Regions from separate parts of the Mesorhizobium sp. RCAM 05104 genome, predicted to be linked through region 2. Evidence: riboswitches for the same ligand, from Rfam matches in the RefSeq annotation. Region 2 holds a riboswitch; each other region holds the start of a gene.
The links. Region 2 has a riboswitch for cobalamin ahead of AC56QP_RS31315 (DUF1636 family protein). Riboswitches for the same ligand answer to the same signal wherever they lie in the genome.

Region 1: another riboswitch for cobalamin. It lies ahead of bluB (5,6-dimethylbenzimidazole synthase); the one in region 2 lies ahead of AC56QP_RS31315 (DUF1636 family protein).
Region 3: another riboswitch for cobalamin. It lies ahead of metE (5-methyltetrahydropteroyltriglutamate--homocysteine S-methyltransferase); the one in region 2 lies ahead of AC56QP_RS31315 (DUF1636 family protein).
Region 4: another riboswitch for cobalamin. It lies ahead of AC56QP_RS17635 (aromatic ring-hydroxylating oxygenase subunit alpha); the one in region 2 lies ahead of AC56QP_RS31315 (DUF1636 family protein).

The regions. Positions count from the first base shown of each region.
Region 1 covers NZ_CM185033.1:1,306,457-1,312,140, reverse strand. Annotated here, with positions in the region: partial or broken gene ribB (3,4-dihydroxy-2-butanone-4-phosphate synthase) at 1-606, shown strand, start outside; partial or broken gene AC56QP_RS06795 (TetR/AcrR family transcriptional regulator) at 696-815, shown strand; gene AC56QP_RS06790 (hypothetical protein) at 908-1,891, shown strand; partial or broken gene bluB (5,6-dimethylbenzimidazole synthase) at 2,014-2,631, opposite strand; cobalamin riboswitch at 2,692-2,871, opposite strand; gene AC56QP_RS06780 (histone deacetylase family protein) at 2,993-3,919, shown strand; gene AC56QP_RS06775 (exodeoxyribonuclease VII small subunit) at 3,923-4,174, shown strand; gene AC56QP_RS06770 (DUF2277 domain-containing protein) at 4,286-4,552, shown strand; gene AC56QP_RS06765 (pirin family protein) at 4,593-5,513, shown strand; gene dxs (1-deoxy-D-xylulose-5-phosphate synthase) at 5,636-5,684, shown strand, end outside.
Region 2 covers NZ_CM185033.1:6,399,593-6,405,276, forward strand. Annotated here, with positions in the region: gene cobN (cobaltochelatase subunit CobN) at 1-1,594, opposite strand, end outside; gene cobW (cobalamin biosynthesis protein CobW) at 1,605-2,642, opposite strand; gene AC56QP_RS31315 (DUF1636 family protein) at 2,639-3,067, opposite strand; cobalamin riboswitch at 3,108-3,314, opposite strand; gene AC56QP_RS31320 (winged helix-turn-helix domain-containing protein) at 3,344-4,543, opposite strand; gene AC56QP_RS31325 (NADH-quinone oxidoreductase subunit A) at 4,874-5,239, shown strand; gene AC56QP_RS31330 (NuoB/complex I 20 kDa subunit family protein) at 5,230-5,684, shown strand, end outside.
Region 3 covers NZ_CM185033.1:2,371,945-2,377,628, reverse strand. Annotated here, with positions in the region: partial or broken gene metE (5-methyltetrahydropteroyltriglutamate--homocysteine S-methyltransferase) at 348-2,704, opposite strand; cobalamin riboswitch at 2,798-2,995, opposite strand; partial or broken gene AC56QP_RS11815 (adenosine kinase) at 3,399-4,385, opposite strand; gene metK (methionine adenosyltransferase) at 4,372-5,628, opposite strand; gene glyA (serine hydroxymethyltransferase) at 5,684-5,684, opposite strand, start outside.
Region 4 covers NZ_CM185033.1:3,598,567-3,604,250, forward strand. Annotated here, with positions in the region: gene AC56QP_RS17620 (serine kinase) at 1-427, opposite strand, end outside; gene AC56QP_RS17625 (PqqD family protein) at 469-897, opposite strand; gene AC56QP_RS17630 (FAD-binding oxidoreductase) at 1,049-2,149, opposite strand; gene AC56QP_RS17635 (aromatic ring-hydroxylating oxygenase subunit alpha) at 2,227-3,474, opposite strand; cobalamin riboswitch at 3,590-3,792, opposite strand; gene AC56QP_RS17640 (DUF680 domain-containing protein) at 4,304-4,504, shown strand; gene AC56QP_RS17645 (DUF680 domain-containing protein) at 4,576-4,785, shown strand; gene AC56QP_RS17650 (DUF680 domain-containing protein) at 4,858-5,061, shown strand; gene AC56QP_RS17655 (DUF680 domain-containing protein) at 5,125-5,361, shown strand; gene AC56QP_RS17660 (ABC transporter ATP-binding protein) at 5,551-5,684, opposite strand, start outside.

The DNA.
Region 1 (5,684 bases), 2.1 Mb from region 2:
GAATTGGTGAACGACGACGGCACGGTTAAGCGCGGCCCGCAGGTTGCCGCCTTTGCCGAGCAGCACGGTCTCAAGCAGGTTTCGGTTGCCGACCTCATCGCCTACCGGCAGCGCAAGGAAACGCTGGTCGAACGCGTCGCCTGTTCGGATATTGAAACGCCGGGTGGCAAGGCGCAGGTCTTCACCTACACGCTGCCGTGGGATTCCATGCACCACGTCGCCATCGTCTTCGGCGACATCCGCGACGGTGAGGATGTCCCGGTGCGTCTGCATTCCGAGGATGTTGTAACCGACGTCTTCGGCACCAGTCATCGGCTCGACGGCATCATGAAAACGATGGGCGAGCGCAGGCGCGGCGTCATTGTCTACCTGCGTGAGGGCTCGGTCGGCGTCGCCCATCAGGAACGCAAGCGTCCCGCCTCCGGCGACCGCGAGGATCATGATGAGGCGCGCCGCCGCGAGAACGAATGGCGCGAGATCGGGCTCGGAGCGCAGATCCTGAAGGATCTCGGCATTTCCTCGATCAACCTGATCGCCTCGCGCGAACGCCACTATGTCGGCCTCGAAGGTTTTGGCATCCACATCGCCAAGACCGAGATTCTCTGAAGGTCAGTCGACACAGGATAGCGCCCGGCCGTTCGAAACCGGGCGCTTCGCGGATCATTCCGCGGGAATGATACCCGCTTCGCATCCGTCAGGCTTCGCAGCGGATCGCCAATTCGCAAGAACCTGAAGCGACGTCGAAAATGGCGGTAGCGGCCTTCAAACAGTTGCTTGAGGGCCTGCTCAAAAGGCCGGGTTCGCGGCCGAACTGAAGGCGCCATTGACGGCTTGGCGCAGCTATCGCAATTGACAATAGCCGGGTTGAGCGCATCCTCTCCCACCATCTCTGAGGGGAGATTCGGGCATGTGGGATTTCGATATCGGCAGGTCGGTGTCCATCATGATGCGGACCTGGCCCTTCATTGTCTTTCGCATGATCGTCTATTTCGGTATCACGCTGGCCTATATCGTGGCGACCGGCACCGGCGCCTCCGTCGGCTATGGCGTCGGCCATATTTCCACCGATCCTGACGGGCCGTTGTCGTTTGCCTTGTGGGGAGGCGTGGTCGGTTTCGGCGTCGTTTCGATTGCCGTCTACTGGATCCGCGAATACATCCTCTACGTCGTCAAGGCCGGCCATGTCGCCGTCATGGTCCATCTGATCGACGGCCGCGACATTCCCGACGGCCAGGACCAGATCGCCTATGCCAGGCAAGTCGTCACCCAGCGTTTTGCCGAAGCCAACATCCTTTTCGTCGTCGACCAGCTGGTCAAGGGCGCCATCCGCGCCATCACCGGCCTGCTCGGCGGCATCGCCGCCTTCCTGCCGATCCCGGGGTTGAACGGCCTGGTCTCCTTCATCAACACGGTGATCCGCCTGTCGCTGACCTATGTTGACGAGATCATCCTCGGCTACAACATCCGCATCAATTCCGCCTCGCCTTTCGAGACGGCGCGGCAAGGCGTCGTGCTCTACGCCCAGAATGGCAAGATCATGGTCAAGAACGCCGTCTGGCTGGCGGTCATCATGTGGGGCGTGTCCTTCGTCATCTTCCTGCTGATGCTGGCCCCTGCCGCCGCCATTCTCTTCATGATGCCTGGGCAGCTCGCCGGCTGGGCCTTCGTGCTCGCCATCGTCTTCGCCTGGGCCTTCAAGGCGGCCTTCATCGAACCCTTCGCCATCGCCTGCCTGATGCAAGTCTACTTCAAGACCATTGCCGGCCAGGTGCCCGATCCCGACTGGGACGCCCGGCTGGCCGAGGCATCGTCGAAGTTCAGGGAGCTCAAGGACAAGGCGCTGGCCTCCTTCGGCGGCTCGCGCTGGGGCGCGGCCGGCGCGACACGCTGATCAGCGGGGCTTGCGATCGCCGCCGTAGCATCGACGGTGTTGAGGCGCGCCACGGTCGATTTGAGCAGCGCTTCGCCTTGCCCGCAAAACGTCTCGCTCATGATCAGCTCCGGCAGCGGCAGCCGGCGGCCCCAGCCATGTGTTTCGAGGTCCGGTTTGGGGGCGAACTCGGAAACGCGGCCGACGCAGAGATAGGCAACAGGCGTCACATGCTCGGGAATGGACAGCAGGCTTTTCAGCGCCTGCGCCTCGATGATGCTAACCCAGCCGACACCGACGCCTTCGGTGCGCGCCGCCAGCCAGAAATTCTGCACCGCGCAGACCGTGCTGTAGAGATCCATCTCCGGATTGTGCCAGCGTCCCAGCGGTGAATCCTTCGAGCGCTCACGGTCGCAGGTGATGCAGATGTTGAGTGCGCTTTCGCAAATGCCTTCCAGCTTGAGCTTGCGGTACAGCGTTTGCCGTTCTGCCTCGATGGCCGGCAGCTCCTGCTCGCGCGCCGCCAGGAACAGGTCGCGCACCTTTTCCCGTCGTTTGGCGTCGCGGATGACGATGAAATTCCATGGCTGCATGAAGCCGACCGACGGCGCATGGTGGGCGGCAAGGAGCAGCCGCGCCAGCACGTCATCGTCGAGCGCGGTGGGAAGGAAATGGCTGCGCACATCCCGCCGCGTGAACATGGCGCGATAAACCGCATCGCGCGCCAACTGATCAAATCCGTCGCCAACAGGTGCGGTCATGTGTTCCGGCATCGCTTGTCCCCTTGCGATTGCAATCAATGCCAGCCGCCTGACCATGCGGATGACGATGCCTGCCAGGCCGGTCTTCTGGCTCGGGATCAACCCGCGTCCGGCGCCTTCCCGTCATCGACAGTGGCATTTACCGGCGCGGTCCCCCTCACAGCGTTGGGCACGCCACGGAGTTCAACCGTGTTCCCGATTCTCCCGCTTGCGGCGGGCACCAGGCAGTGACGGCGACCTTACGCCGAAGCGCCGGCGACGCCAATGCCCGCAGCGACACCAATGGACGCAGGCGTGATTTTCCCCAGCCATCAGCCGCCTGCTCATGGCCTTTGTCGATCCGGGCCACTAGATTAGGACGATGGTTACCCGTCTCTACACCCATCCGATCTTCCTCGAGCACATCACGCCCCCCGGCCATCCCGAGCGGCCGGACCGCTTGCGCGCCATCGAGCGCGTGCTGGACGATGAGGCATTTGCCGCGCTCGACCGCATCAAGGCGCCGGAAGGTGACGAGGCGACCATCCTCTACGCGCATCCCGCTGATTTCGTCGCGCGTGTCCGCGCCGCCATTCCCGACGAGGGTATCGCCCGCATCGACGCCGACACCACCGCCAGCCCGAAGAGCTGGCAGGCAGCGATCACGGCGATCGGCGCCGCCAATGCCGCCGTCGACGACGTCTTCACGGGCCGCGCCGACAATGCCTTCGTCGCCGCCCGGCCGCCAGGCCATCACGCCGAGAAGACGACGGCGATGGGTTTCTGCCTCTTCAACACCGCGGCGATCGCGGCGCGCTATGCGCAGAAGAAATTCGACGCCGAGCGTGTCGCCATCGTCGATTGGGACGTGCATCACGGCAACGGCACGCAGGACATTTTCTGGGACGATCCCTCCGTGCTCTATTGTTCGACGCACCAGATGCCGCTTTATCCCGGCACAGGGGCAAAGAACGAAACCGGTGCCGGCAACATCATCAACGCGCCACTGGCGCCGCGGACCGGCAGCGAGGTGTTTCGCGATGCCTTCCTGTCGCGCGTGCTTCCGGCGCTCGACGATTTCGCGCCGGACCTGATCATCATTTCGGCCGGTTTCGACGCGCATCACCGTGATCCGCTGGCCGAGATCAATCTGACCGAGGACGACTTCGACTGGGCGACAGGCCAGCTGATGCAGCGCGCCACGCGCCACAGCGGCAACCGGCTCGTCAGCCTGCTCGAGGGTGGTTACGATCTGCAGGGACTGGCATTTTCGGTCGCCGCCCATGTCGGGCGACTGATGAAAGGATGAATGATGGCTGGTGAGACCAACGAAGACGTCAAGGCGATGAGCTTCGAACAGGCACTCGACGCGTTGGAGAAGATCGTCGATGATCTGGAGCGCGGCGACGTGCCGCTCGATCAGTCGATCAGGATTTATGAGCGCGGCGAGGCGCTGAAGGCGCATTGCGACCGGTTGCTGAAGGCCGCGGAGGACAAGGTCGAGAAGATAAGGCTGTCGCGCGACGGCAAGCCGGTCGGAACGGAGCCGCTCGACGCGGACTGAGGCGCGGCCCGAACGATGGTCTTGCCTCACCGGTTTTTGGACACGATCATGATCGAGGATGGAACTCGTCCCGACTGAAACGGCTCCAGGACAAGAGGAGGTTCGGAAACGATGTGCAGAAACATCAAGACCCTGTTCAACTTTGATCCGCCCGCAACCAACGACGAAATCCGCGACGCGGCACTTCAGTTCGTTCGCAAGCTCAGCGGAACGACACGGCCCTCGAAGCAGAACCAGCATGCGTTCGACCACGCTGTCGATGCGATTGCCGCGTCAGCGCGCGAACTGCTCGATTCTCTCGAGACCCATCAGCATCCTCGCAATCGCGAAGAGGTTGCGGCCAAACTACGGGCCAAGGCGGCGATCCGGTTTGCCTGAGGCGTCCAATGCGGTCGTCGACCGCTGACAAGGAGATATCGTGAGCTTCTTCCCCGGGAAAGACCCTGAGGTCGGCGATGCGTTCGCCAGCGACCAGATCGAGCTGATGGTCATTCCGAACGCCAAGGACATTGGCGGTTTTCAGGTGCGCCGCGCCCTGCCGACCGCCAAGCGGCGACTGGTCGGTCCGTTCATCTTCTTCGATCGCATGGGCCCGGCCATCCTGCGCGCCGGCCAGGCGCTCGATGTCCGCCCGCATCCGCATATCGGACTGTCGACGGTCACTTATCTGTTCGACGGCAAGATCAGGCATCGCGATCTGCTCGGCACCGAGATGGTCATCCAGCCCGGCGACGTGAACCTGATGACCGCCGGCCGCGGCATCGTCCATTCCGAGCGCACGCCCGAGGAATTGCGCGGCGCACCGATGTCGGTCTCCGGCCTGCAGACATGGCTGGCGCTGCCGGACGGCAAGGAAGAAGTGGCACCGGTATTCGAGAACACTGGCGCGGTGCTTCTTCCCGAGATCGATGCCGAAGGCGTCAGCGGCCGCGTCGTCATCGGTGATTTCCAGGGAATGCGGTCTCCGGTCAGGGCGCATTCCGATACGCTCTATGCCGACCTGCGCCTGGCGCCCGGCGCCAGCGTGAAAATTCCAGCCGATGCGGAAGAGCGCGCCATCTACACGTTGGAGGGTGAGGTCGCGATTTCAGGGGATATTTTTCCAGCGGAACGCCTGCTGGTGTTCCGGCCCGGTGACGAAATCGTCGTGTCGTCGCAGGGCGGCGCGCATTTCATGCTGTTTGGCGGCGCTTCGCTCGGCTCGCAGCGTTACATCTGGTGGAATTTCGTCTCGTCGTCCAAGGAGCGCATCGAACAGGCCAAGCAGGAATGGAAGACCGGCCGCTTCGATATCGTTCCTGGAGATGAGGAAGAGTTCATCCCGCTGCCGGAGAGCTAGGGTATGATCCCGAAAAGTGGGAACCGGTTTTCGGAAGAGATCATGCCCAACAGTTAGAGCCGTGGATCGACGCGCGTCACAGACACGCATTTACATTCGCCGGCCGGCGGCCTATTTCGCCGATGAATAGAGAGCCTGAGCCCGTGAACGCAACGCTGCATACGCCGCTTC
Region 2 (5,684 bases):
CAAGCGCATGGACACCGAGCGATTTGCGCAGCCACAGGCCGAAGGCGATCAGCGCATGGCGAGGCGGCAGCGTCGGGTCGTGGTAGTCGGCGCGGCGGTCGGCGGAACGGCCGCGATCGGGGGCAAGCGCGACGGTGATGTTGCCGAAGGTCACGGCGCGGAAGGGGAAGCCATTTTCGCCAGTTCGCGTTTCCGGCTTTCCCCAAGCCGCCTCTACCGCATCGACTGCCGGCCTCGGCAATTCGGTAGAGAAAGAGAGATAGTCGTCAAGCTCCAGCCCATGGCTGGACGTTTCCAACATCTGCAGAAGCTCACGCGGCGTTTGCGGAATCCCCTCTACAGCGTAGCCCTGTTCGCTCAGATCGTGCAGCATCGCCAGCACGCTGGACGGCACGTCGAGGCCGACGGCATAGCCGGTGCGGCCGGGGGCGCTCGGATAGTCCGGGATGAGAATGGCGAGCTTGCGCTCGGCGCGGGATGTCTCTTGTAGGCGAATGAAGGCCGCGACGCGGTTCGCAACTTGCTCGACGCGATCCGCTTCCGGCCGGTTGGCGAAGGCCCGGTGGCCAAGCGCCGGATCAGCCTCGCTTTCACCCTTGAAGGAAATCGCGCCGGCAAGGATGCGGCCGTCCAATTCGGGCAGAACGACATGCATGGCGAGGTCGGCGGGCGCCAGTCCACGCTGGTTGTTCTCCCAGATGTCGCGGCGGGTGGTGGCGACGATGACCTGGAAGACCGGCACGCCGGCGCGGTCGAACAGGGTTTCCACTCCGGGTTCGGCGCCGGAGGCGAAAGCGGTCGCGGTGATGATGGCGCCGGGTTTCAGCGCGGCGAGCGCGGTCTCGACGAACGCCAGCGATGCCGGGTCTTTCAGGCTGGCGACGAAGATGGGTGCCGGGCGCATGCCGCGCTGCCGCAGCGCTTCAAAAAGGGCATCGATGGGGGCGATATCGGCGGCGAGCAGCATCGAGCGATAGAACAGGATGGGGATGATGTTTCCCTCCCCCTCGAAGGGAAGGGGAAGATAGTGTTCCATGACGCCATGTCCCGGCGCGTAAAATCCAGCCTTCGGAACCGCAACCGGTTCGGCGACAACCGCATCCGATCCCGCCAACCGTGCAAGCCGGTGCACCAGCGCGCTCATATTCGCCGGGCCGCCCTCGCGAAAATAGTCGAGCAGGCCGTCCAATTCCTCGCGCGGCAGCGTCGAGGCCTCGATCAGGCGCAGATCCTCGTCGCGGCACTCGCCGGGCAGCAGCGCCAGCTTTATTCCGTGCGCGCGGGCGACCGAGGCGAGCTGGTCGCAACCATAGCGCCACCAATCGTAGCCGCCGAGGATGCGAACGAGGATGATTTTGGCGTGGCGGGCGACGCTGTCGACCCAGAGGTCGACGGACATCGGATGGCGCAGGTCACGAAGTGCGGCCAGCCGCATCGAGGGCAGGCGGGCGGCATCCGCCTTCCACGCCGCCGCCAGCCCGGCGAGATCGCTGTCGGTGAAGGACAGCGCCACGACATCCGCCGGCGTCTGCCGCAGATCGACCGGCTCGGCGAGGTCGTCGAGAGAGGCGGAGGTCGTGGTGAGGATGTGCATGGCGTTAAAATCAGCCGGCGAGGATACGCTCGATCGCCGGGCGGTTCAGCCCCTTCAGGCCGATGACGACGAGGCGAGAGCGGCGGTCGTCCGCTGCGGTCCAGGCGCGGTCATAGTAATGATTGACGCGCGGCCCGACGGCCTGCAGCAAAAGCCGCATCGGCTTGCCGCCGACCTCGACGAAGCCTTTTACACGCAACACGTTTTCTTCCTCGGCTGCGGTGGCGACCCGTTTTGCCAGCTCTTCCGGGTTGGCGATCGAGGAAATATCGATGACGAAGCTGTCGAAGTCGTCATGCTCGTGGTCGAGCTCGTCGTCGTGGTGGGTCTTGCGGTTTTCGATGTCGTCCTCGACGGCGAGGCCGAGGCCGAGCAGCACCGAGGGATCGACCTTGCCCTGCGAGGTCGGCACGATCTTCACGGCGCGGGCGATGTGCTCATTGATGATGGCGTTGGCGCGGGCGGAGCCGGCGGCGTCCATCAGATCGCTTTTCGACAGGATGATGAGGTCAGCGCAGGCGATCTGGTCCTCGAACACCTCCTCGACCGGGTCGTCGTGATCGAGCGTCCCATCCTGAGCGCGCTGCGCCTGAAGTGCGTCCATGTCGTTGGCGACGCGGCCTTCGGCCAGCGCCGGGCCGTCGACCACCGCGATGACGCCATCGACCGTCACCCGGCTCTTCACCGTCGGCCACTGAAAGGCCTGGACCAGCGGCTTGGGCAAAGCCAAGCCGGAGGTCTCGATCAGGATATGGTCGACCTTCGGCGTCAGCGACAGGATCTGGTCGAGCGCCGGCACGAAATCATCGGCGACAGTGCAGCAGATGCAGCCATTGGCCAGCTCAACGATGTTTTCCTCGGGGCAGGTGTCGATGCCGCAACCCTTCAGGATTTCGCCGTCGATGCCGATGTCGCCGAACTCGTTGACGATGATGGCGATGCGCTTGCCGCCAGCGTTTTCCAGGAGATGGCGGATCAGCGTCGTCTTGCCGGCGCCGAGGAAGCCGGTGACGACAGTGCAGGGAACACGGGAGACGGAGGCTGTCATATCTGGTCCTTCAGCATGTCGAGGGGAGGAATGCGGGCCACGAGGCCGCGCTTGAGGGAATCAGGACGGCCCCGCCATGGGATGAGGCCATCCGTCGAGGTGGCGAAGAGCTTTGCGCCGGTGACGAGATCGGCGCCGCTGGTCGCGCTCAGGTCGCCGAAGACGTAGCTCCAGCAGCCGTCGCGCAGGATCGCGGCACTCAGCCGGCGCTTGCAATTGCCGAGGCATTCAACGCTGCGGATGCGGATATTGTCGCCCGAGGCGGCGTGGCGTGTGTCGTCCGCAAGCAATTCGCCGGCACGGGGGTGGGCGTCGGAACCGGTTTCGTCGCGACAGGAGGCGCAGACGATCACGGTAACGCCGGTCCAGGCGTCATCGGACAATACGTCCGCTGTCTCAGCCGAAAAACTGCTGTCGCGTTCCAAATCAGGGCTCCTTGCCCGGAAAACCCGCCAGGCGATCGGATTCTTTATCTCTCAGACGGCAGGTCTCCTGGCTCGCGGGTCATCGCCTCGGGTGCCGCCTTCCCGGGAACATCCCAGTGGTTTTCGGCCCAGGCTCGTCGCTTACAGTTGCGGGGACAGCCGCGGATTTGAAATCTTGCGATCCCGCACCGCATTCCCTCTTGGCTCCTCCCTTTGCCGAGAGGAGACCGTCTGGACCGGATTTAGGCTTGTAGGGACAGCCGTGTCAACGCACGTCTACGACGCGGCAATGTCGGCAAGTGGCTGTCCGAGGTCGCCCGCAGGCGTCACTTCAATGCGTTCGAGGCCTAGCCAGCCCTGCATCTGCTTCAATTCCTCGAACAGCTGGGAGGCGGTTTCGGCGAGTGCACCTGGCTCCGCATAGGCCGCATGGACACGCAGGACACTGGCCGGACGATCGGCCTTGAGGTCGACGCGGGCCACGATCCTGTCGCCGAGCAGGAACGGCAGGACGTAGTAGCCGTACTGCCGCTTTTCCGCCGGCGTGTAGATCTCGATGCGATAGTGGAAATCGAACAACCGCTCCGAGCGCGAGCGTTCGAAAACGACCGGATCGAACGGAGCCAGCAAGGCGCGCGCCTCGATTTTTCGCGGCACGCGGGCATCCCTATGAAGGTAAGCCGGCTTGTCCCAGCCTTCGACGCGCACCGGCAACAGCTCGCCGAGTTCGACCAGTTCCTCCAGCCGGCCTTTCATGTCGGCGGGCGACAGGCGGAAATAGTCGCGCAGGTCGCCGGCCGTCGCCACGCCGTGGGCACGAGCGGAAATGCGCAGCAGCTCGCGGTGCGCGTCCTCGGCGGCTGGCACCGGCAGATCGAGGATCGCCTGCGGCAGCACGCGCTCGGGCAGATCATAGAAGCGCTCGAATCCGCGACGGTGCGCCGTGGTGATGCGGCCGGCCCAGAACAGCCATTCGAAGGCGTGCTTGGCATGGCTCCAGCCCCACCAGCCGCCCGAGCCTTTCTGGCCTTCCAGTGCCGAGGCGGCGATCGGGCCGCGCTCGACGACCGCGCGGTAGATCTCTTCGACATAGGCGGCGTGCTCGCGGCCCCATTTGGCCAGACCCGAATACATTTCATCGCCGCGCTCGGCCCGCTGCATGCGCCAGCGCATCAGCGGGTATGTCTCGACCGGCAGGAAGGAGGCCTCATGCGCCCAGTATTCGAACACGGTGCGTTTGCGCGTCACCGCGGCGTTGTCGAGCAAGGCGAGCGGGTAGGGGCCAAGTCGCGAATAAAGCGGCATGTAATGCGCGCGCACCACGGCGCTCACGGAATCGATCTGCAGCAGGCCGGTGCGGGCAAGCACGCGGGCCAGATGCCGTCGATCGGGCGTGGCGGCCGGCCTGGCGTCGGCAAACCCCTGGGCGGCGAGTGCTATGCGCCGGGCCGTGGGAAGCGCGATTTTTTCCTTCATGCTGATGCGACTCTAACCGGGTTCGAGCTGGCAGGGATCGTGATTCCGCGGCGATGCTAGCAGGGTTTTGGCGGCATATATGTCAGGAGAGAAAAGTGGAGTAAAAATTGAAGGAAATCAAACAGGAGCGGATCGGACCAGTTTCCCCGTATATGCCGTCCAGGTCAGCGTTTTGAACAAGGTTTGACTTGCTTCGCCGGAAGTGCTGCGCTAACCCTCGCCGCGTTGCAGCATAGGCCCTTAAAACGGTTCAGCGGTTAAACTGTCACGCTTCCGCATTAGGGTCCGGTGCTGTAATCAAAATGGATTGGCGCCAACGGAAAGCCGAGCATGAACGCACTTCTAAGTTCGTACCTGCCCATCGTCCTGTTCATCGGCGTGGCGCTGGTTGTCGGCCTGGCGCTGCTGGCCGCACCGTTTCTGGTGGCCTACCGCAATCCCGATCCTGAAAAGCTTTCCGCCTACGAGTGCGGCTTCAACTCGTTCGATGACGCCCGCATGAAATTCGACATCCGTTTCTACCTGGTGTCGATCCTGTTCATCATCTTCGATCTGGAAGTGGCCTTCCTGTTTCCTTGGGCAGTGTCGTTCTCGAAGATCGGCATGCTCGGTTTCTGGTCGATGATGGTCTTTTTGGCGGTGCTGACCATCGGCTTTGCCTATGAATGGAAAAAAGGAGCGCTGGAATGGGATTGAGCGACAGTTCCGGCACGCTCATCGCGCCGAAGCCCAAGGGCTTGATCGATCCCAACACCGGCAGGCCGGTGGGGGAGGACGATCCCTTTTTCCTCGAGATCAACAATGAGTTGGCCGACAAGGGCTTCCTCGTCACCTCCACCGAGGCGCTGATCACCTGGGCGCGCAGCGGTTCGCTGATGTTCATGACCTTCGGCCTTGCCTGCTGCGCGGTCGAGATGATCCACACCTCGATGCCGCGCTACGACTCGGAGCGGTTCGGCGTCGCTCCGCGCGCGTCTCCGCGCCAGTCCGACATCATGATCGTCGCCGGCACGCTGACCAACAAGATGGCGCCGGCGCTGCGCAAGGTCTACGACCAGATGCCGGAGCCGCGCTACGTCATCTCGATGGGCTCGTGCGCCAATGGCGGCGGCTACTATCACTATTCCTATTCGGTGGTGCG
Region 3 (5,684 bases), 3.2 Mb from region 2:
GGACGGGGAGATCTGCACGCGTTTCGGGCGTGGCATGACACTCCATTCAGGCGCTCACATACCAATGTGGCTTCGCACCCGCGATCGGTCAAAGTTCGGTGATAGTCGCCAGGCGCCGGGATTTCTGGGATCCACCGGCCGTCCGCGCGGCGTCCGGGATCAAAGCTCCATCCGCTCCGGCGTTCGAACCAACCGAGATCTTCCAATTGAACCCGGCTGCCATATGTTTGACAAGCGCAGCGTGCCGCCCACCCGTTTTTCCTCGAATGACTATTTCCAGTAAAGTAATCGGTTGGGCATTTAACGGCCGACACGCGGCAGCCGGTAAATCACCACATGGTTAGGACTCAGGAAGGCCTCCCGGCCGGCACTTTCTCCCGAAGCGCCCGGGCTGCAGCGACCATGTTCATGAGGGCAGGGCGGACCTCCTCCCATTTGCGTGTTTTGAGGCCACAGTCCGGATTTATCCACAACTGGCCGTCGGACAGTCGCTCGCGGGCAAGCGTGACGAGGTCCGAAATCTCCGCGACTTCCGGGACACGTGGTGAGTGAAGGTCGTAGACTCCGGGACCGATTTCGTTCGGATATTTGGAGCTCGTGAAGGCGTCCAGCAGTTCCATTTTCGAGCGCGACGTCTCAATCGAAATTACATCCGCGTCCATTTCGGTGATCGCGTCGATGATCTCGTTGAATTCCGAATAGCACATGTGAGTATGGATTTGGGTCGCGTCCTTTACACCCGTTGAAGCGAGCCGGAAGCATTCGACGGCCCAGTCGAGGTAGACTTTCCAGTCGGACTTGCGCAGTGGCAGGCCTTCGCGAAAAGCGGCCTCGTCGATCTGGATCATCCTTGCACCGGCTCGTTCGAGGTCTGTCACCTCATCGCGCATGGCGAGCGCGATCTGGCGGCAGGCTTCGGAGCGAGGTACGTCGTCGCGAACAAAAGACCAGTTAAGAATGGTCACTGGGCCTGTGAGCATTCCCTTCACCGGCTTTTCCGTCAGCGACTGGGCAAATTGCCACCAGCGCACCGTCATCGGATTGGGCCGCGATACGTCGCCGAAGATGATGGGAGGGCGTGCGTAGCGGGAGCCATAGCTTTGCACCCAGCCATGCTGGGTGAAGGCGAGGCCGGACAGTTGCTCGCCGAAATGCTGCACCATGTCGTTTCGTTCGAACTCACCGTGCACCAGCACGTCCAGGCCGATCTCCTCCTGCCAACGAATAGCAGCCTCGGTCTCCTTCTTCAGGAAGGTCTCGTAATCGACATAGCTCAGCTCGCCTTCGCATGAGCGGAGCGCGCCTTGCGCACCTCCGGCGTCTGCGGGAAGGACCCGATGGTCGTCGTTGGGAATGGCGGCAGGCCGAGCGTGCCAGCCTGGACTCTGGAATGCTGGGCAAATGCGCTCTTTCGTTGCTTCATGGCGTCGATGCTGATGATCCGCCCCTCAACGAGCGGATTATGGACCTTTGTGGACGTTGCGCGCGCGGCGGCCGCCTCGGCAGAAGCTTTCAATGCGCCTGCTGCGGCCTCCCTGCCTTCCGACAAGGCCTGGGCCAGCACGACCAGCTCATCGATCTTCTGGGCCGCGAATGCCAGCCAGGATCTGACGTCCACATCGAGCGCGGTCTCCATCCGCAGGTCGATCGGCACATGAAGCATCGAGCAGGAAGGCGCGATCTCGACACGGTCCAGGGGCCAGCCTGCGACGATCGGCTTGATGCGGTCGAGAATCGCAGGCAGGTTCGCGCGCCAGACGTTGCGGCCGTCGATCAAGCCAAGCGAGAGCACCAGATCCTTCGGTGTGAGCCGACCAACCGTCTCCAACTGCTCGGGAGCGCGCACGAGATCGAGATGCAGGCCCGCCACGGGCAGAGAAATCGCGGTCTCGAGGTTGTCTCCCAGCGGTCCGAAATAGGTAGCCAGCATGACCTTCAACTCGGGCGCGGCTTTCGACAGCTGGCCGTAGGCGAACTCGAACGCAGCTCGTTCGTTCGGGTTAAGATCGAGCACAAGCGCTGGCTCATCAATCTGCACCCAGTCGGCTCCCGAGAGCTTTAGCCTGCGCAGGAGTTGCTCGTATACAGGCAGCAGCCGCGGCAGGAGCGCTATCGGATTGAAACCTTCGGCAGGTGTTTTTGCCAGCTTGAGGAAGGTGACCGGTCCAAGGATGACTGGGCGTGTGTGAATATCGAGGGCTTTGGCTTCGAGGAAGTGGTCGACCGGTTTCGCAGACAAGAGGGCGAAGGTCTGTTCGGTCAGCTCCGGCACCATGAAATGATAGTTAGTGTCGAACCATTTGGTCATTTCCAATGCGGTTAAGCGGTGCCCCTGAGCCGCATGCTCGTGGCCGGCATGTCCACAACCCGCGGTCTCACCTTGCTTGCCGCGCGCCATCGCGAAGTAGATGTCGAGTGGGACCTCGCCGCCCTTCCAACCGTAGCGGGATGGCACGGCACCGACCATGGCCGCGGTGTCGAGCACATGGTCGTAGAGTGAGAAGTCGTTCGACGGGATTTTTGATACGCCGCGATCTTGCTGCTCCCTCCAACTGGCGGCACGGAGGGCCTTCGCCGTCGTCAGAAGGTCGGCAGCGGAAGATTTTCCGGACCAGTAGCTTTCAAGCGCGAATTTCAGTTCTCGCCTGCGACCGATACGCGGCATACCGAGCGTTGCTACAGGAATCTGCTGAGAGATGGTCATGTCATACCCCGATGGTTGGGCCGTGGGGACACCGAAGGCGCTAGCAGGCCGGCACGAACGCCGGCTGCCGCGACCACCGAGACACCCCGCCCGTGGACGTTGCTCGCCGTGGCAGGTCTCCTGGCTCGCGGGTCATAGCCTCTGCCCGTCTTCCCGAGGCTGTTTTCCTCAGTGACATTAGGGGTGGGCTCGCCGCTAACAGTTGCGGGGGCAGCGCCGGCATCGCACCGGCTTCCCTCTTAGCTCCGCTGTGGCAACGCCGTACGGAGAACCACGACGCGCAGACAATCACAGCAGCCCACTCTCTTGTCAATGCCGCATAAAGAAATGTTTATGTGGTTATGTGATCGCGTCTTTAACTTGTGGGCAATGTTGCCCAAAATCGCTTGGATCGTTGTCGTCAGCTGTTGCCTTCCAGTCGCTCTCCAGGAGGCTGTGGATGCCGATAAGGGGCCGGCAAATCAGCCAATCACATGATCCCGGCTCTTGAGCGACTTGCGGCAGGCCTCGGCGTCGTGATGATCAAGATCCTAGACTGCTACCGGCAGGTGGCGTCAAAGTCTGAATTTCGGCAACTTGAAACACAGCGGAAAACCGGCGGATGCGCGTGCGACATTTTGATTTATCCGCGCTCGCCTGGACCGCCTGCATAAGGGGGAGGTGAGCAGCTACTCCTCGAGATGTCCGCCTGACGCAGCCCCGCCTGTTCCGCCTCGCGGCGCAAATTCTGCCGTGGCCTTGGGCCGATCTGCTCGATCACCAGTCCGGCCGCCAGTGAGCCGAGGTCGCCGCAGGTCTTGAGGTCGCGGCCTTGCGTGTAGCCATGCAGGAAACCGGCGGCGTAAAGATCGCCGGCGCCTGTCGTGTCGACCAGTTCCTTGATCGCGGTCGCCTGGATGACCACGGTCTCGTCGCCGCGCACGATCACCGAGCCTTTTTCCGAGCGGGTCACGGCGGCTATTCTGCAGTCCTTGCGGATCTTGGCCAGCGCCTCGTCGAAGGACGATGTCTGATAGAGCGACTTGATCTCGTGGCTGTTGGCAAAGACGATGTCGACCGTGCCCGAGCGCATCAGCTCGAGGAACTCGTCGCGGTAGCGGTCGACGCAGAACGAATCCGACAAGGTCATCGACACTTCGCGCCCGGCAGCGTGCGCCAGCATGGCCGTCTGCCGGATCGCCTCCTTGGCGCGCGGCGGGTCCCACAGATAGCCTTCGAAATAGGTAACCGCGGCGCCCGAGGCCTTGTCGGCCTCGACGTCCTCGGGCCCGAGCTCGACGGCGGCGCCGAGATAGGTGTTCATCGAGCGCTCGCCGTCCGGCGTGACGAAGATCATCGAGCGCGCCGTCGGCGGCTCGCCCTTGAGCGGCCTGGTGTCGAAGGCGACGCCCTGCGCATGGATATCGTGGGCATAAATCTCGCCGAGCGCATCGTTGGAGACCTTGCCGAAGAAGGCGGCGCGACCGCCGAAGCTGGCGACGCCGGCTGCCGTGTTGCCGGCGCTGCCGCCGGACGCTTCGATCGCCGGGCCCATGCGGCTGTAGAGCAGTTCGGCGCGCTTTGGATCGATGAGGTTCATCGCGCCCTTGATGATGCCGTTGGTCTCGAGGAATTCCTCGTCGCACTGGGCGATGATGTCGACAATGGCATTGCCGATGCAAAGCACGTCATAATCCGGCATCAAAGTCTCCGCTCAACGGTCCGCTTGGAATGGACTTTCCGCATGGCGATCGATCCGGCGTCGGCCCTTGCGCGGCGGCGAGTCCCGCCTCGCGCCGCAAGTCATCCGCTCTGTCCGTCCTCTCCCAGGTGAACTCGGGTTCTTCGCGGCCGAAGTGCCCGTACGTGGCGGTCTTGTGGTATATCGGGCGCAAGAGATCAAGCATCTTGATAATGCCCTTCGGTCTGAGATCGAACAGCTCAAGAATGAGCCGCTCGATCCTTTCTTCCGCGATCTTCGCGGTCCCGAACGTGTTGACCAGGACAGACACCGGAGCGGCCACACCGATCGCGTAGGCAAGCTGAACTTCGCAGACTTCCGCAAGTCCGCTAGCCACGATATTCTTCGCGACATACCGGGCCGCGTAGGCAGCCGAGCGGTCAACCTTGGATGGGTCCTTGCCCGAAAAGGCGCCGCCGCCGTGACGCCCCATCCCACCATAGGAATCGACGATGATCTTGCGTCCAGTGAGGCCGCAGTCGCCGCGCGGCCCACCGACTACGAACCGCCCCGTTGGATTGACCAAGAACCTGGTTCCCGTCGTGTCCAGGTGGGGCGGCAAGACCGGCTTGATGATCTCCTCGATGACGCCTTCTCGGACTGTTTCTTGTGTGACCTCCTCGGCATGTTGCGTCGACAGGACTACGGTATCCAGCGCCACCGGGCGCAAACCTTCATAGCGGATGGACACTTGAGATTTTACGTCCGGACGCAACCAGCTCAGCTGTCCCGCTTTGCGGACCTCTGCCTGTCTTTTCGTCAAGCAGTGAGCGAGCTGGATCGGCAAGGGCATCAGTGTATCGGTCTCGCTGCATGCGAACCCGAACATGAGGCCCTGATCCCCCGCTCCCTGCTCGAGATCCTGCCCTCGCCCCTCGTCAACGCCCTGGCTAATGTCGGGCGACTGCTCTGTGAGAGCCAAAACGACGGTGCAACGCCGACCATCAAAGCCGATCGCATCGTCATCGTATCCAATATCGACAATCGTATCGCGGGCTACTTGGCTGTAATCGATCTGCGCATCGCTGGTAATCTCGCCGGCGAGAACGACCATCCCTGTCTTCACCAATGCTTCACACGCGACTCGCGCCTTCGGATCGGTGCGGAGGATCGCATCGAGGATGGCATCCGAGATGTTGTCGGCCATCTTATCCGGGTGTCCCGCGCCGACGGATTCGGAAGAGAATACGAACTGCCTAGTCATTGAATGTCCTCGTTTCAGATGTTGCAGTTAGGTGGCGACCTTCGATTTGCCCGCCT
Region 4 (5,684 bases), 2.8 Mb from region 2:
GTTCCCAGGGCGGAAAGGCGTCGGCCGAGGCCATCAGTTGCACGCCAACGCGACGTTGCGGATCGTAGAACTGCCAGAAATCGAGATCGTGGAAATGGTGGCCGCGCAAGCCGGCCTCGGCGAGGCGCTTGGCAAAGCCGTGTTCGGTGAAATGCGCGTCGCCCCATCGTGCCGGCCCAGGGATGCCGTGGATGCCCGGGTGAGCAACAAAAATGCTGCAGCTGGAGCTTTCCGGTTGATCACCCCTGCTCTCGACAAAAGCATGGCCGAGCGCATCCGCCAGTACACCGGGACCGAGATGCGCGGTCAGTTCCAGCCAGGGCAGGCGGATCTTTCGCGTGACCGGATAGGACGCGGACGCGCCTTCGGCAGCGGCGATGAGATACCGGGCGTAGTCGGGCAAGGTTTCGAGGGTAACGCGCGACATGGCCAGGTCCAGCGCCCCTCTATCGCGGATGCGACTGCTTGTCAGGATGCCTGCTTGACCGCCGGCCAGCCCAGCGGTTCCTCGACTTCATGGATGGGATCCACGATGATGAGGTCGGCGAGGTCGTCGTGGACACTCACGTTGAGCGGCTCGCTCGTGGCCGCAAGCTCGGCAAGCAGGTCGCCCGGCAGCGACCGCGCCGGGACGTCGGAACGCGTCAGGAGCCGCAGTTCGACCAATTGCGATATGAAGCCGTCGAGCTCAGCCGGGCCTATTGTCGAGGCGCCGGCGGTCAGCCCGATCAGGGCCTGGGCATCGACGCCGGACGAGAGCGCCTGCCAGATCCTGCTGCCTGAATCGGAAAAACCGAAATATTTCCCACTCGAAAGATCGAGCACCACGGCCTCGCCGTCGAAGGACTCAAAGACAACGTCCTTGCTCGCGATTGTGTAGACATCGGCATGGCGCATCGTTCTTGGTCCCCGCAGCTTGCGCGACCAATCACCGGTCGGCGTGGTCGCTCCCCAACAACGCCTGTAAACACTCGGTTCTTCCTTGGCAAGTCAACGTGCGTCGGCGCGGCGTCGACCATTTTTGGGGAGCAGTCTGGCTCCGAGTGGATCACGCCTCGATTTCGAGCGCCGAAAGCGGCTTGGAGCAGCAGGCGAGGATAAAGCCGTCGTCGATCTCATGATCGAGGATACCGCCATTGTGGCTCATCTCGACGGTGCCCGCGACCTTCTTCACCTTGCAGGTTCCGCACAGGCCGAACTCGCAGGCGGCGGGGATACGCACGCCCGAAGCCCGCGCCGTCTGCAGCACGGTCTGGCCGGCGACGCATTCGGCATCGACATCCGAAAGCGAGAAGCGGATCGGCGTGGCGGCTTCGACGGGAACCGCGGTGCCGTCCCGCGCCTGCGCAGCGAACGGCGCCGGGATCTCCTCCACAACGGGCGCCGCGAAGCTCTCCTGATGGTATTTCGTCATATCGAAGCCGGCGGCTTCCAGCATGCCGCGCACGGCGCGCATGAAGGGATCGGGGCCGCAGCAGAAGATTTCGCGCTCGCGGAAATCAGGCGCCAACAATGGCAGCCGGATCGCGTCGATGCGGCCCATGTGGCCGAACCAGCCCTCGCGGCTCGACCGCTCCTCGATCATGAAGCCGAGCGACAGGCCGGGCATGCGGCTGCCGAGCAGTTCGAGCTCCTTGCGGAAAATGATCTCTTCCGGACGACGCGCACAGTTGACGAAGCCGACATCGGTCCATGGCGCGCAGTCGTTGAGCCAGCGCAGCATCGACATCATCGGCGTCACGCCGGAGCCGGCCGAAATGAACAAATATTTGGCCGCCGGGTGGCTGTGCAGCGAGAAGTCGCCGGCCGGCCCATAGGCCTTGACATGGGTGCCGGGCGCCAGATGATCGAACATCCAGCGTGTGCCGATGCTGCCCGCTTGTGCCTTCACCGTCACCGCGATCGAGAACGGCCGCGACGGCGAGGACGACAGCGTGTAGGTGCGCATCAGCGGCCCCTCGACGGTGGGCAGCTCCAACGTCACGAACTGGCCAGGCTTGTAGCGGAACCAGGTCTGGTTGTCGGAGCGGAAGGTGAAGGTCTTTACGTCAGGGGCCTCGTCGGCGACGCCGATCACTTCCAGCACCTGGAGCCTGTCGTTCCAGGGCGCCATCTCGTCGAGATGGCGATAGAGGCCAAGATCCGTCATCGCATTCATCCTCTTGTCCCTTTTGTTCCGTGCATGGCGTGAGCCCAAAACCGCTGCGCGCTTTTGGGCGCCATGCGCTAGGCGACGCTGCGCAGGGCCGGCCGGCCGTCTCCGGCAAGGCGTGGCCCGATGAAGCGTGCGTACCAGTCGACGAACTGGATCACGCCGCCCTCATGCATCTCCGAATAGGGGCCTGGTTCGTAGGCCGGCGACAGGATACCGAAGGCGTTTTCCTCGACGATGCGGCGGTCCTGGTCATTGGTCTCGGTCCACACATGGGTGAGTTCGGCGAGATCGTAATCGACACCTTCGACCGCATCCTTGTGCACCAGCCATTTGGTCGTCACCGCGGTTTCCGTGGCGCTGATCGGCAGCACGCGGAAGGTCACCGCATGGTCGATGAGGATGTGGTTCCACGTCGTCGGATAGTGATAGTGCATCAAAGTGCCGATGCGGTCGGCGGAGACGGTGTCGGACAGGTTCTTCTTCACCGCCCGCTTGCCGGTCATCGTGTAGCTGACGGCATCGCGCAACAGCGGCGCGCGGGTGGCGCGGTACTGCCCGGCCGGATCGATGCGAAACTTGCTCGGCAGGCCGGCCGCTTCGCATTTCGCCCAGTGCGCAAGCATTTCAGGGTCGCTGTCGGCGCCTTGCACGCCGGTCACCGTCGGTGCTTCCGGGAAGGTCTTGCAGAGCTCCGGATGATTGCCGGCGCAATGGTAGCACTCGCGGTTGTTTTCCCAGACCAGCTTCCAGTTGCCCTTCTCGATGATCGTGCTCTCGAAGGCGACTTTTGCCTCGCGCAGCCGGTGCGGCAGCAGATAGGGTTCGATCATCGCCCGCATCGGCGCGAAATCAGCCGGCTCCTTGGCCAGGCAAATGAAGATGTAACCGCCGACGGTCTCGCAGGCGACGGGCTTCAGGCCGAACTGGCTCTTGTCGAAACCGTCGGCCATCTGCCTGGCGAACAGCAGCCTTCCGTCCAGCTCATAGGTCCATTGGTGGTAGGGGCAGACCAGCTTGGCCGCCGTGCCCTTGTCGGAATTGCAGACACGGCTGCCGCGATGGCGGCAGGAATTGTGGAAGCCGTTGATCTTGCCTTGCTGGTCGCGGACGAGGACGACCGGATAGTCACCGATCTGCACGGTGATGTAGCTGCCCGGCTTCGGCAGTTCGCAATCATGGCCGATGAACAGCCAGTCGCGATACCAGATCAGCTCCATGTCGAGCTTGAAATAGTCGGGGTCGGTGTAGAAGGGCTGCTCTAGTGAAAAACCTTGCTTGCGGCCATTCAAGAGCCTCAGCATGTCGTTGCGCGCGTCCATGTCCTGTCCTCACAATCAAGGACTGCATCGGAGGGGAAGAGAGGAAGGATCGGACGCAAGCCGGCAATGTGTCGGACATGCGCTATCCACCTCTTGACCGCCCACCGCGATCAGTCGAGTCTAGACATCTCCGGCTGGTTTCCGGGCTCTGGAGTTGTCCTTGCGGACGATCGCGACACCTTCCCAGGCTTTCGGCCCAGTGGTCTCCCGTTGCGACTTGAACTCCACCACCGTTGCGGGGGCAGCGCCGGATTCTGACCGGCTTCCCAATTCTCCGCCTCGTCGTCACGAAGCGGCACCTGAGATGTCATGATCTAATCACGACGGCGCTTGCGACATCGGCATGAAAGCGACATCGCATCCATGCGGCGCGACACGCGTACGAAACGCCCGGATAGGCGATTGCCGGGCTGAAATCCGATCTCCCCGATTGCCATTCGCCGGCCGCGGTCTTCCCGAATCCGGTCGCTGGCGGAAGCCAAAAACGGTTAACGGTTTCGAAAAGTGACTATTAGCTGCCTCTAAAATCGAACCGAACGGTTCGTTTCTGTTGACGGTGCGTGCAGGACGGTGTGAACGCTGGACCCTGGACACAGTTGGTGATCGGAACGGCGGTTTTATCTAACTAACTGATATAAAACAGAAAAGTACATGGTGTAGAAGGCCCTGGTACAATTTCAAGTGGCAGATTCATGGTCCACACGAAACAACTTCGTGATTGGAAATGGCTGGATGGCTCTCCCACATCGGGGCTGTCCGAACGACGCGAATTCCTTCCAAGACACGCCGCTAGACGGACGGAAATAAGAAGATACTGGAGTACCAAAAAATGAAAAAGATTGTTCTCACTGCCGCCGCCCTTCTGGCCATTTCCGGCAGCGCCTTCGCTAACGGTAGCGATCACTACGGTTCAAATGCCCCGGCAGCCACTGCTGTCGACAGCTCGTACACCGCTTCGATCAAGAAGTCGGAACCGGCTGCTCAGACGCCTGCCCAGGGCAGCGACCGTAACCTCTTCGGCAACAACTAACAGCCGATCGCCAGCAGGCGGCGGGCTTGCCCGCCGTCCTGGCGAAATCCAGAAATTCAGGAGTACTTGAAATGAAGAAGATCATCCTTGCTGCCGCCGCCGTTCTGGCCATCTCCGGCAGCGCCTTCGCCGGCAGCGACAACTTTGGCTCCAATGGCGCCAATCAGCCCGCCGCCACCTCGGTTGACAGCTCGCGCACGGCCTCGATCCAGAAGTCGGCTCCGGCTGAAAAGCAGCCCGTCGTTCAGGGCAGCGACCGTAACCTCTTCGGCAACAACTAACAGCCGATTCCCCAGGTGACGGCGGGTGCGCCCGCCGCCCTGGCGAAATCCAGAAATTCAGGAGTACTTGAAATGAAGAAGATCCTTATCGCCACCGCCGCCCTCCTTGCCATTTCCGGCAGCGCTTTTGCCGGCAGCGACAACTTCGGCTCCAACGGTGCCAACCAGCCTGCCGCCACGGTCGACAGCTCGTATACGGCTTCGATCAAGAAGTCGGAGCCGGCTGCCCAGGCGCCTGCCCAGGGCAGCGACCGTAACCTGTTCGGCAACAACTAACATCCGAAAGCAAGGCGGCGGGCCAGCCCGCCGTCTAGAACTTGAAATACCGGAGTATCAAAAATGAAAAAGATTGTTCTTACTGCCGCCGCACTTCTGATTGCCGCCGGCAGCGCCTATGCCCGCAACGACAATGTTGGCGGCACCGACATCAACAAGCAGGCGACCGTCAACGTGGACACCTCGCATACGGGCTCGATCCGCAACAGCGGCTCGCCTGTCTACAAGCTGCTCAATTCGTCGGGTGACGTAGAGAAGTCCGCCCCCCAGGGCAGCGACCGGAACCTCTTCGGCCACTAGAGCAGTTCACCGTTTCACGGAAACGGCAAACCGCTCTAACTCTTTGTTTTGACGCAATTCCGGACGGAAAACCGTTTCACACTCTTCCTGGAATTGCTCTAACAACCGAACTTGATTCTTGAAAAAAGAGCGGCGGGCCTTGCCCGCCGCTCTTTTTTGTCTCGCCTTGGTCCAGCAGGACAGGCCGCCTCAGGCCGCCTTTGCTTCCGGCTTCTGGAGCGCGAAGGAATGTCCGTCCGCGTCGAAGATGTGCAGGTCCTCGGCGTTGGCGCTCAGCCGCAATATCGAGCCGCGCTTGACCTCGACATTGCCGGGCAGCTTCG